DNA from 3 places in the Streptomyces sp. NPDC051963 genome. Region 2 is predicted to be linked to each of the others. Evidence: riboswitches for the same ligand, from Rfam matches in the RefSeq annotation. Region 2 holds a riboswitch; each other region holds the start of a gene.

Region 1 (3,234 bases), on a different contig from region 2:
CTGGCCAACACGCCTCACCTGCGCAAAGGTGACACGCCTTCAATTCTGTGATCTTCACGTGATCTACGCGGCATTAACTTGTGACAAGTGATGTGCTGCCTATACGTTCACGGATCAGCGCGACGCTGTGTCTCACCCGCCGCGCCGGTCACTGCTGTCTCGCGAAAGGCCCCCGCATGCTCTCCGGGAACGGTCGTCACCGTCGCCCCCGTCAGGCTCCGGCCCTCCTCGTCGCGGCCGGAGTGACCGGCTCCGCCATCGCCATCCCGCTCCTCGGTGCGAGTGGCGCGAGCGCGGCCGACGGCAGCACCTGGGACAAGGTCGCGGAGTGTGAAAGCGGAGGCGCCTGGAGCGCCAACAACGGCAACGGGTTCTACGGCGGCCTCCAGTTGGCGCAGGAGGACTGGGAGGAGTACGGCGGCCTCGACTACGCCCCGAGCGCCGACCAGGCCAGCCGCTCCCAGCAGATAGCCGTCGCGGAGAAGGTGCTCGCGGACCAGGGCGCCGGCGCGTGGCCCACCTGCGGTCTGCTCTACGGCCTCGGTGAGGACTCCCGTTCGGCGGGTGTCGACACGGGTCTGGCGGGCGAGGCGTCGGCCGACGAGTCCACCTCGTCCGACACTTCCTCCGGCTCCTCGGGCCTGTCCGACTCGCCCGAATCATCCTCGTCGCCCTCAACTTCCGAGTCGTCCCCCTCGGCTTCCCCGTCGCCGTCCTCCCCTTCCTCTCCGTCCTCCTCGGCCGATGGGCCGTCGGGCGACACGGACAACTCCGCCAAGTCCGACACATCCCCCGAATCCGACGCAAGCCCCTCGCAGGAATCCGACAGTCCGTCCACAGGTTCCAGCCAGGAAGACGATTCGGACAAGTCAGGCCAGAACGTCGGCTCTTCGTATCTCGCGGACACCGGCACCGGCAAGCATCGCGGCGACAGCGCGGACGAGGGTGCGGCAGGCGACCGTACCGACTCCTCCGGCCGCCACGCCTCCCGCAGCGACGGCGACGCACGCGCCACCGCGGACGACTCCTACACCGTCCGCACCGGCGACACTCTCTGCGCCATCGCCGACTCCCTTGACGTGAACGGCGGATGGCGTGAGCTCTACGCCGAGAACAAGGGAACCGTCGGCGCCGACCCGAACCTCATCATCCCCGGTCAGACCCTCGAACTCGGTGCCGAAACGGGCGAAAACCAGCGGTAGTTGGGCCCCGCTTCGGGCTGAATGTCCGGTTTGGTGAAAGTGTGGGATGAGTCTCAGAAGCCCTGATCGTCTTTGAAATTCGGCGGATCGCGTGTCTACGGTCATCACCGCTCGCCAACACGAGCCCCGGCTGCCGCAACGCCGAATCCTGCCAGTGGCCGCACGGGAACAGTCGTCGCTTGACAGCGCCGTAGGCAGGAGCGGGGGACCCAAGGTAAGCGCCGTGCCGGTCAGTTGACCGTGTGCGGCTTGGGGTGAAGCCGTGCCCCGTACGGGACGAAAGCCTCGTACGAGACATGGCCGGGCAACTCAACCGGCCCGAACCCGACAGCTCACCTCGCAGGCGTCGGTGAGGGGATCAACCATGCTGTTTTCCGGCAAGGGCAAGCACCGTCGCCCGTCCAAGGCCACTCGCGCCATCGCCATCGCCGGTGTCACCGGCGCCGCTGTCGCCGCCCCGCTGATGGCGGCCGGCAACGCCTCCGCCGCCACCGCCTCCGAGTGGGACACCGTCGCCCAGTGCGAGGCCGGCGGCAACTGGTCCATCAACACCGGCAACGGCTACTACGGCGGCCTTCAGTTCTCCGCCTCCACGTGGGCCGCGTACGGCGGCACTCAGTACGCGGGCTCCGCCGACCAGGCCTCCAAGGCCCAGCAGATCGAGATAGCCGAGAAGGTCCTCGCGGCCCAGGGCAAGGGCGCCTGGCCGAACTGCGGCACCGGCCTGTCGGGCACCGCGTACACCGGCGGCTCCGGCTCCGACAGCGGTTCCAGCAGCTCCAGCAGCTCCAGCTCTTCGAGCGACAGCAGCACCAGCACCCGTTCGACCGAGGAGCAGAGCGCCTCCCGTTCGACCGAGCGCCCCGCCGCCAAGAAGACCGTCACCACGCCGACCGGCGAGAAGGTCAAGAAGGGCGACGGCGAGTACAAGGTCGTCAAGGGCGACACCCTCAGCACGATCGCCGAGGAGCACGACGTCAAGGGTGGCTGGGACAAGCTGTTCCAGCTGAACAAGGACATCGTCAAGGACGCCGACCTCATCTACCCGGGTCAGCAGCTGCACCTGAAGTGATCCGAGGTTCGCAGCAGGAACACGGTTGAACCACAGAGCCCTCATATCCGTGGCTTTCATAGTGGAGGCCTCGTGAGGGTCACCCCCGTCCCCCACGGGCTCCCCGCTCCGGTGCGTCTTCCCCCGTACGCACCGGGGCGGGGCTTTTTTGTGTCGCCTTGCGCGCAACTTTTTGTTCCGTTCAGAAACAATTTACTCTCGGTTCTGTCCAACGGGTGGGTGACCCGGTGGCCGATCGCCCGGAGCCGGTTAGGCTCATCTCGCAGAGCCGCCACGGCGCTGCGCCCGCCGGGCCCGGCCCGGTGTACCCGCGTCACATCCCAAGAAGGAGATGCTCGTGCCGTCCATCGACGTCGTCGTAGCCCGGGAAATCCTCGACTCGCGAGGCAACCCCACCGTCGAGGTCGAGGTCGGCCTCGACGACGGCAGCACGGGTCGTGCCGCCGTTCCGTCCGGTGCGTCCACCGGTGCCTTCGAGGCCATCGAGCTCCGCGACGGCGACCCGAACCGCTACCAGGGCAAGGGTGTGGAGAAGGCCGTCCTCGCGGTCATCGAGCAGATCGGCCCGGAGCTGGTCGGCTACGACGCCACCGAGCAGCGCCTGATCGACCAGGCGATGTTCGACCTGGACGCCACCGACAACAAGGGCTCGCTCGGCGCCAACGCCATCCTCGGCGTCTCCCTCGCCGTCGCCCACGCCGCCTCCGAGGCCAGCGACCTCCCGCTCTTCCGCTACCTGGGCGGCCCGAACGCGCACCTGCTGCCGGTGCCGATGATGAACATCCTGAACGGCGGCTCGCACGCCGACTCCAACGTGGACATCCAGGAGTTCATGATCGCCCCGATCGGCGCGGAGTCCTTCTCCGAGGCGCTGCGCTGGGGCACCGAGGTCTACCACACCCTCAAGAAGGTCCTGAAGAGCAAGGGCCTGGCCACCGGTCTCGGCGACGAGGGCGGCTT
Region 2 (3,234 bases):
CGCAGCGTGCGCAATTCGGCGCCCAGTTTTCGGCGGCGTACCGCGGGACCGTGCTGCATGGGCTCCTCCTTACTCCTTCCGTGCCGTCCAAATACGCTCTGCCGTCGCAGAGTTCACCGCTTCGAGCGACAGATATATGCATATCTTGGTGGATCGCACCCGTGACCGGTCCGGTGATGGCAGTCTGGCGACGAAGCACCAGTCCGGGACCGTACTCGAACCCTCCGATCCGTGTCGGACTGCGGTCCCGTCGGAAAGGGACGACGTCGCCATGGCAGACCATCTGGAAGCATCCGTCACTCTGCCGAGCGATCCCGCTTCGGTCTCCGCGGCTCGCACCTATGTGGTCGGCACCCTGGTGGAGTGGGGACTGCCCGCCGACACGGAACTGGCCGACACGGTCCGCCTCATCGTCTCCGAACTCGCCACCAACGCCGTACAGCACACTTTCGGGCAGTCACCCACCTTCACGGTGGACATCGACCTCGACCGTGACGAACAACTGCACATCGGCGTGACCGACAGTCACCCGCGGCTTCCCAAGCGGCTGCCCGCGGCAGTGCAGCAGGACAACGGCCGCGGCCTGGTCATCATCCGCTGGCTGACCGCCGAATGCGGCGGCAAACTGAGAATCCGGCCCACTCGCGAGGGCGGCAAGACCGTCTCCATCGAACTGCCCTGGACGGTCCCGGCGCGGCCGGTGAGCACGGCGGTTCAGCAGGAACCTTAGGAATCAAGCCCGGACGCGGTGGCGGCGCGTCAGGGCGCCGCCACCGCGTCGCTCAGGTCACTTGACCCGGCCGTACCAGACGCTCTTGGTCCAGATCTTCGACAGTCTTACGACGTCCCCGGTCTTCGGGGAGTGCCAGATCTTTCCCTTCCCGGCGTAGATGCCGACGTGGTAGACGTTCGAGCCCGAGTGGAAGAACACCAGGTCTCCGGCCTTGCGGCTCTTGCCGGAGATGTGGCGCGTCTTGTTGTACTGCTGAGCCGCCGTACGCGGCAGGCTCTTGCCCGCCTTCTTGTACGAGTACAGCGTCAGCCCCGAGCAGTCGAACCGGCGCGGTCCGGTGGCGCCGTACTTGTACGGCGCGCCCTTCTTGGAGGCCGCGACCTGGAGCGCCTTCGTCGCCGGAGTGGCGGCCTCGGCCTCGGAGACGAGGCCCGGCGCCACGATGGAGCCGCCCACGGCGGCGAGGGTGAGAGCCGATGCCGTGCCGGCTCGGGCCATCAGCGACGGGACACGATTGAGCGCAGTCATGCGCAACCCTTCGTCAGCCGCCTGTGAAGGATGACCTGTCGGATTCGGGCTGGCGAAGTTGCCCGGCCGCTGACGCGGCTTCACCCCAAGGGCTGCTCGGCGCGGTCATGGCGTGACCGTTCCGGCGACCCGTCGTGCTCGGGTCCTCCACTCCTGCCGATCCACTCCTGTCGACCGGTCATCCGGGCGGCGGCAGGACTCGGCGTCCGCCCGGATCGCCCCGCCGCTCTGGCGGGGTCTTGTCGTCAGACAGGGATCTTCACGCACGGATGAACGAAAGACCCAATGGAATCGGGTATTTGTGGGGTTACTCACCACTCACCCGTTCGGGTGGACACCCCTCTGTTCGAGCGAGTGTCGAGGGCCTCGCTGACCCCCCGACCAGCACGGAAGGGTCTCAACCGCCTTCGAGATACGCGTGTTGCGCAAGCTCTGCGGTCCCAAAAAATGACAAACGTCTACTCCGAACAGGGGTACGCCATTTGGTCCGTTTCAGCGCCGGTCCGGACGTCTCGCCGTCGTGGCGGATATCCGGACCGGAGGTGGAGTGCGTCAACTGTCGGAGCGCGGCGGAACGATGACACGCGCCGTCCGGCGCTCGCCGTCCAGAACGCGCATCGCCCGCGTGAGCGTAGGGGCGTGCAACTCCGTCTCGCCCCGCTGGTGCATCAGCGCCAGCGCGTCGCGCAGTTCGCTCGCCTTGGACACCAACGCCTGGGCGGCGCGCAGTCCGCGGTACGTGTCCCCGTGGTGGGCCGGGTTGATCCGGCCGAGCAGGTCGACCACATCGAGATAACGGTCGATCAACTCGCCCTCGGCGCACGTGAGGGCGGGCAGCGGCGGAAGCTCGGGTGGGAGCACCGGCGTGTCACTTCCCGGTGGGCGGGGCGATGGTGGACCTGCGGCTGGGGATGATCCGGTCCACCAGCCCGTAGTCCAGGGCCTCCTGGGCGGTGAGGATCTTGTCCCGCTCGATGTCCGCGCTCACCTGGTCGTGCGTGCGTCCGGTGTGCCGTACGAGCATCTCCTCCAGGCGGACGCGCACCCGCATCAACTCCTCGGCGTGGATGGCGAGATCGCTGGCCTGCCCCTGGATCGGCTCCGGCAGCGCCGGCTGATGGATCACCATGCGAGCGCCCGGCAGCGCGAACCGCTTGCCCGCCGTGCCCGCGGCCAGCAGCACGGCGGCGGACGAGCCCGCCTGGCCCAGGCAGATGGTCTCCACGTCGCAGGTGATGAACCGCATCGTGTCGTAGATCGCCGACATCGCGCTGAAGGAGCCGCCGGGGGAGTTGATGTAGAGCGAGATGTCCCGGTCCGGGTCCTGGTACTCGAGGTGCATGAACTGCGCCATGACGTCGTTCGCCGAGGTGTCGTCGACCGGCGTACCGAGGAAGACGATCCGCTCCTCCAGCAGCTTCGAGTAGGGATCCATCGTCTTCTGCCCGAAGCTGGTGCGCTCCGTGAATTCGGGCAGGACGTAGCGGGCGGACGGTCGGTTCATGGCGAACCCCTCCTCGACAGTGCTGTCTCTGTAGAAAATGTACAGGACGTACAGAGTGAAGGGTGAGGGGGTTCGCTCAGCGCGGACGCCGTGATGTCGGGCGAGGTGGTCAGCGGCCTTCTGGTGGCTGGTGCAGCCCGAAGGCCGACCCCTGGTCGTCCCGGCACAGCTTGAACCGGCCGAAGCGGGCCTCCGAGTCGGGGTCCTCCGCGCCGAGTTCCTCGGTCGTGCCGCCCAGTTCGAGGACCTTCGCGACGGCGGCGTCCAGGTCGTCGACCCGGAAGAACAGGTAAGGGGAGGCGCCCGCGTCGCCGCCGTGCAGCCCGCCGGGCACACCCGGGGTGCCGATGGAGAAGCCGCTTCCGGAGGGGCCGGGTTCGAGATCCCAGTCGAACAGGGTGCCGTAGAAGGCGCGCCCTCGCTCCGGGTCGGCCACGCCCAGCTCGAAGAAGGACGGCTCGCCTGCCAT
Region 3 (3,234 bases), on a different contig from region 2:
CAGGACTCCGCGGGGTTGGCCGGCGCCTCCACCGCGTACATCCAGGCGATCTTGTGCCGCAGCTGGGTCAGCATCGAGGTCAGCGCGGGGCTGCCGGAGGCCTGGGCGAGCGTCTCGTGGAACCAGCCCCCCAGGGAGCGCAGATCCTCGCTGTTGCCGCGCCTGGCCCGCTCCTGGCCCAGCCTGACCAGGCCCCGCAGCACCTTGAGGTGGGCCTCGGTGCGCCGCTGGGCGGCCCTGGACGCGCCGAGCGGCTCCAGGAGCATCCGCATCTCCAGCAGGTCGGCGGCCTCCTGCTCGGTCGGTTCGGCGACGCACGCGCCCGCGTGCCGCCGGGTGACCACGAAGCCCTCGGCCTCCAGCGTGCGCAGGGCCTCACGGACGGGGACGCGCGAGACGCCGTAGCGGCGGGCGAGGAGTTCCTCGGTGAGCCTGCCGCCGCGCTCGTAGACACCGGCGACGATGTCGTCCCGGATCGCCGTGCATACCGAGTGCGCCGGAATACGCATGACCGACCTCCGCCTTAATCCCCGTGAAACGTCGATGATTGACGTGTGTTCCGTGACTCTATTGCAATGAGCCGGAATTTCCGATGGCGGGCCGGAATCCATGGATATTTTTTGGACAACCGGGCGTGTGAAACGCCGAAACCCCGGCTCGGGAGCCGGGGCCTCGGGACGCGGAGCGATCGGTGGGTCGGTCGTCAGACGCCCACGCCGTGCGAGCGCAGGTAGGCGACGGGGTCGATGTCGGAGCCGTACTCCGCGGTCGTACGGGCCTCGAAGTGCAGGTGCGGTCCGGTGACGTTGCCGGTCGCGCCGGAGAGGGCTATCTGCTGACCGGGGGTGACGCTCTGGCCCACCGAGACGCCGATGGACGACAGGTGGCCGTACTGGGTGTACGTGCCGTCGTTCATCTTGATCACGACCTCGTTGCCGTACGAGCCGCCCCAGCCCGCCTCGACGACGGTGCCGCGGCCGACCGCGTGGACGGAGGTGCCGCTCGCGGCGTGGAAGTCGACGCCGGTGTGGCTGCCGGAGGACCACAGGGAGCCGCCGGTCTGGTAGCCGGTGGAGACGTACGAGCCGGTGATCGGTGCCACATAGCTGTTGAGGCGCTTGCGCTCGGCCTCGCGGGCGGCACGCTCCTTGGCCTCGCGGGCCTTCTTCGCCTTCTCCGCGGCGGCCTTCTTGGCGGCAGCCTCGGCCCTCTTCTCGGCTGCGGCCTCCTCGGCGGCCTCCTTCTGCGCGGCGGCCTGCTCCGCGATCGGGTCGGCGGAGTCGGCGATGCTGATGACCGGGATCAGGCCGGTCGTCTCGGCGGCGGACTCGGCCGCGAGCGCGGGTGCTGCCAGGGTGCCGATGACGCCGGTGGTGGTGAGGGCCGCGACGCCCGCCGCGCGGGCGGTGGTGCGCTGGATCCGGCTGGGACGGCGGTGCTTCCCGGTGGCGCAGGTGAACGCCATGTGGTGGCTGGTCCTTTCCTTCCTTCTCGCCTACCGGGTTAGCTGACGGGTTCGGAGCAGGAAGGTCTCCTACGGACCCCCTCGCTGCACGCGCGGGCGTCCGATTCACCCCAGGGACTACGTATGTGGGTCCCCGGCTCCCCTGGCTCGCGCCGTCTGGGGACTCGGCGATGGCTGTCCGGTGCCGCGGATGCGGCGCACTGCCTGACGGACAGCCCGGAAGACGCTAAACGGGACATCTTTCAATCCCCAAACGGATCACGGCTTTTGTAGCGCATGCCACAGGCCAGACAGGCAACCTCTCCCGTAATTCGGACATAAAGGAGCCCTGGTGACGCTTCCGTCACCAGGGCTCCACACGCGCGTGCCCGAACGTTCGCCTCTACTCGGCGGACACGACGGTGACTTGGCCGATGCCGAGGGCCTCGACCGGCTCCTTGATCTGCGCCGCGTCGCCCACGAGAACCGTCACCAGACGGTCCACGGGGAAGGCTCGTACGGCAGCCGCGGTGGCCTCGACGGTGCCGGTCGCGGCGAGCTCGCGGTAGAGCGTGGCCTGATAGTCGTCCGGCAGGTACTGCTCCACCTGGTCGGCGAGCGTGCCGGCCACGGCGGCAGCGGTCTCGTACTTCAGCGGCGCCACCCCGACGAGGTTCTGTACGGCGACATCGCGCTCGGCGTCGGTGAGCCCGTCCGCGGCGAGCGTGCGCAGCACCGTCCACAGGTCCTGGAGTGCGGGGCCGGTGTTCGGGGTGTCGACGGAGCCGCTGATGGCGAGCATCCCGGCGCCCGAGCCGTCCGGGGCGGACCGCAGCACCTGTCCGAACGCCCGCACTCCGTAGGTGTAGCCCTTCTCCTCGCGCAGGACGCGGTCCAGCCGGGAGGTGAGGGTGCCGCCGAGGCAGTACGTGCCGAGCACCTGCGCGGGCCACACGCGATCGTGCCGGTCGGGACCGACCCGGCCGATGAGCAGCTGCGTCTGGACGGCGCCGGGGCGGTCCACGATGACGACCCGGCCGGTGTCGTCGGCGGTCACCGGAGGCACCGGGCGCGGCTGCGCGGGCGAGCCCGTCCAGGAGCCGATCGTCTCGCCGAGCAGCGCGTCCAGGTCGATGCCGGTGAGGTCGCCGACGACCACGGCGGTGGCCGTGGCGGGACGGACGTGCTTCTCGTAGAAGGCACGGACGGCCGCGGAGTCGATGGCCGCGACCGTGTCCTCGGTGCCCTGGCGCGGGCGCGACATGCGCGAGTCCGCCGGGAACAGCTCCTTGGAGAGCTCCTTGGCGGCCCTGCGGGAGGGGTTGGCCAGCTCGTGCGGGATCTCGTCGAGGCGGTTGCGGACCAGCCGCTCGACCTCGCTGTCCGCGAAAGCGGGCGCCCTGAGGGCGTCGGCGAGCAGCCCGAGCGCCTTGGGCAGACGCGAGACCGGGACCTCGAGGCTCACCCGGACGCCGGGGTGGTCGGCGTGCGCGTCGAGCGTGGCACCGCAGCGCTCCAGCTCGGCGGCGAACTCCTCGGCGGAGAGCTTGTCGGTGCCTTCGGAGAAGGCCCGCGCCATGATCGTGGCGACGCCGTCGAGGCCGGCCGGTTCGGCGTCCAACGGCGCGCCCAGGAGCACCTCTACGGCGACGACCTGCTGGCCGGGGCGGTGGCAGCGCAGAACGGTCACGCCGTTGTCGAGGGTCCCGCGCTCGGGGGCCGGGAACGCCCACGGCCTGGCCTCGCCGGCCTGCGGCTCGGGGTGGAATTCCATAGCGGCGAGCTCGGTC

What was found. Region 2 has a riboswitch for cyclic di-AMP ahead of ACIHFB_RS05545 (C40 family peptidase). Riboswitches for the same ligand answer to the same signal wherever they lie in the genome.
Positions count from the first base shown of each region.
Region 1: it holds a riboswitch for cyclic di-AMP, as region 2 does, so the genes downstream of both, ACIHFB_RS33930 (transglycosylase family protein) here and ACIHFB_RS05545 (C40 family peptidase) in region 2, are expected to answer to the same signal.
Region 3: it holds a riboswitch for cyclic di-AMP, as region 2 does, so the genes downstream of both, ACIHFB_RS20165 (M23 family metallopeptidase) here and ACIHFB_RS05545 (C40 family peptidase) in region 2, are expected to answer to the same signal.

Region 1 is NZ_JBIUCC010000008.1:543,489-546,722, forward strand. It holds gene ACIHFB_RS33920 (cytochrome P450) at 1-32, shown strand, start outside; gene ACIHFB_RS33925 (transglycosylase family protein) at 177-1,202, shown strand; cyclic di-AMP (ydaO/yuaA leader) riboswitch at 1,379-1,563, shown strand; gene ACIHFB_RS33930 (transglycosylase family protein) at 1,567-2,274, shown strand; gene eno (phosphopyruvate hydratase) at 2,606-3,234, shown strand, end outside.
Region 2 is NZ_JBIUCC010000001.1:1,299,470-1,302,703, reverse strand. It holds gene ACIHFB_RS05555 (helix-turn-helix domain-containing protein) at 1-59, opposite strand, end outside; gene ACIHFB_RS05550 (ATP-binding protein) at 272-730, shown strand; gene ACIHFB_RS05545 (C40 family peptidase) at 788-1,261, opposite strand; cyclic di-AMP (ydaO/yuaA leader) riboswitch at 1,265-1,476, opposite strand; gene ACIHFB_RS05540 (hypothetical protein) at 1,814-2,122, opposite strand; gene ACIHFB_RS05535 (ATP-dependent Clp protease proteolytic subunit) at 2,130-2,765, opposite strand; gene ACIHFB_RS05530 (VOC family protein) at 2,875-3,234, opposite strand.
Region 3 is NZ_JBIUCC010000004.1:783,296-786,529, forward strand. It holds gene ACIHFB_RS20160 (GntR family transcriptional regulator) at 1-509, opposite strand, end outside; gene ACIHFB_RS20165 (M23 family metallopeptidase) at 704-1,465, opposite strand; cyclic di-AMP (ydaO/yuaA leader) riboswitch at 1,479-1,645, opposite strand; gene ACIHFB_RS20170 (pitrilysin family protein) at 1,848-3,234, opposite strand, start outside; gene ACIHFB_RS20175 (pitrilysin family protein) at 3,233-3,234, opposite strand, start outside.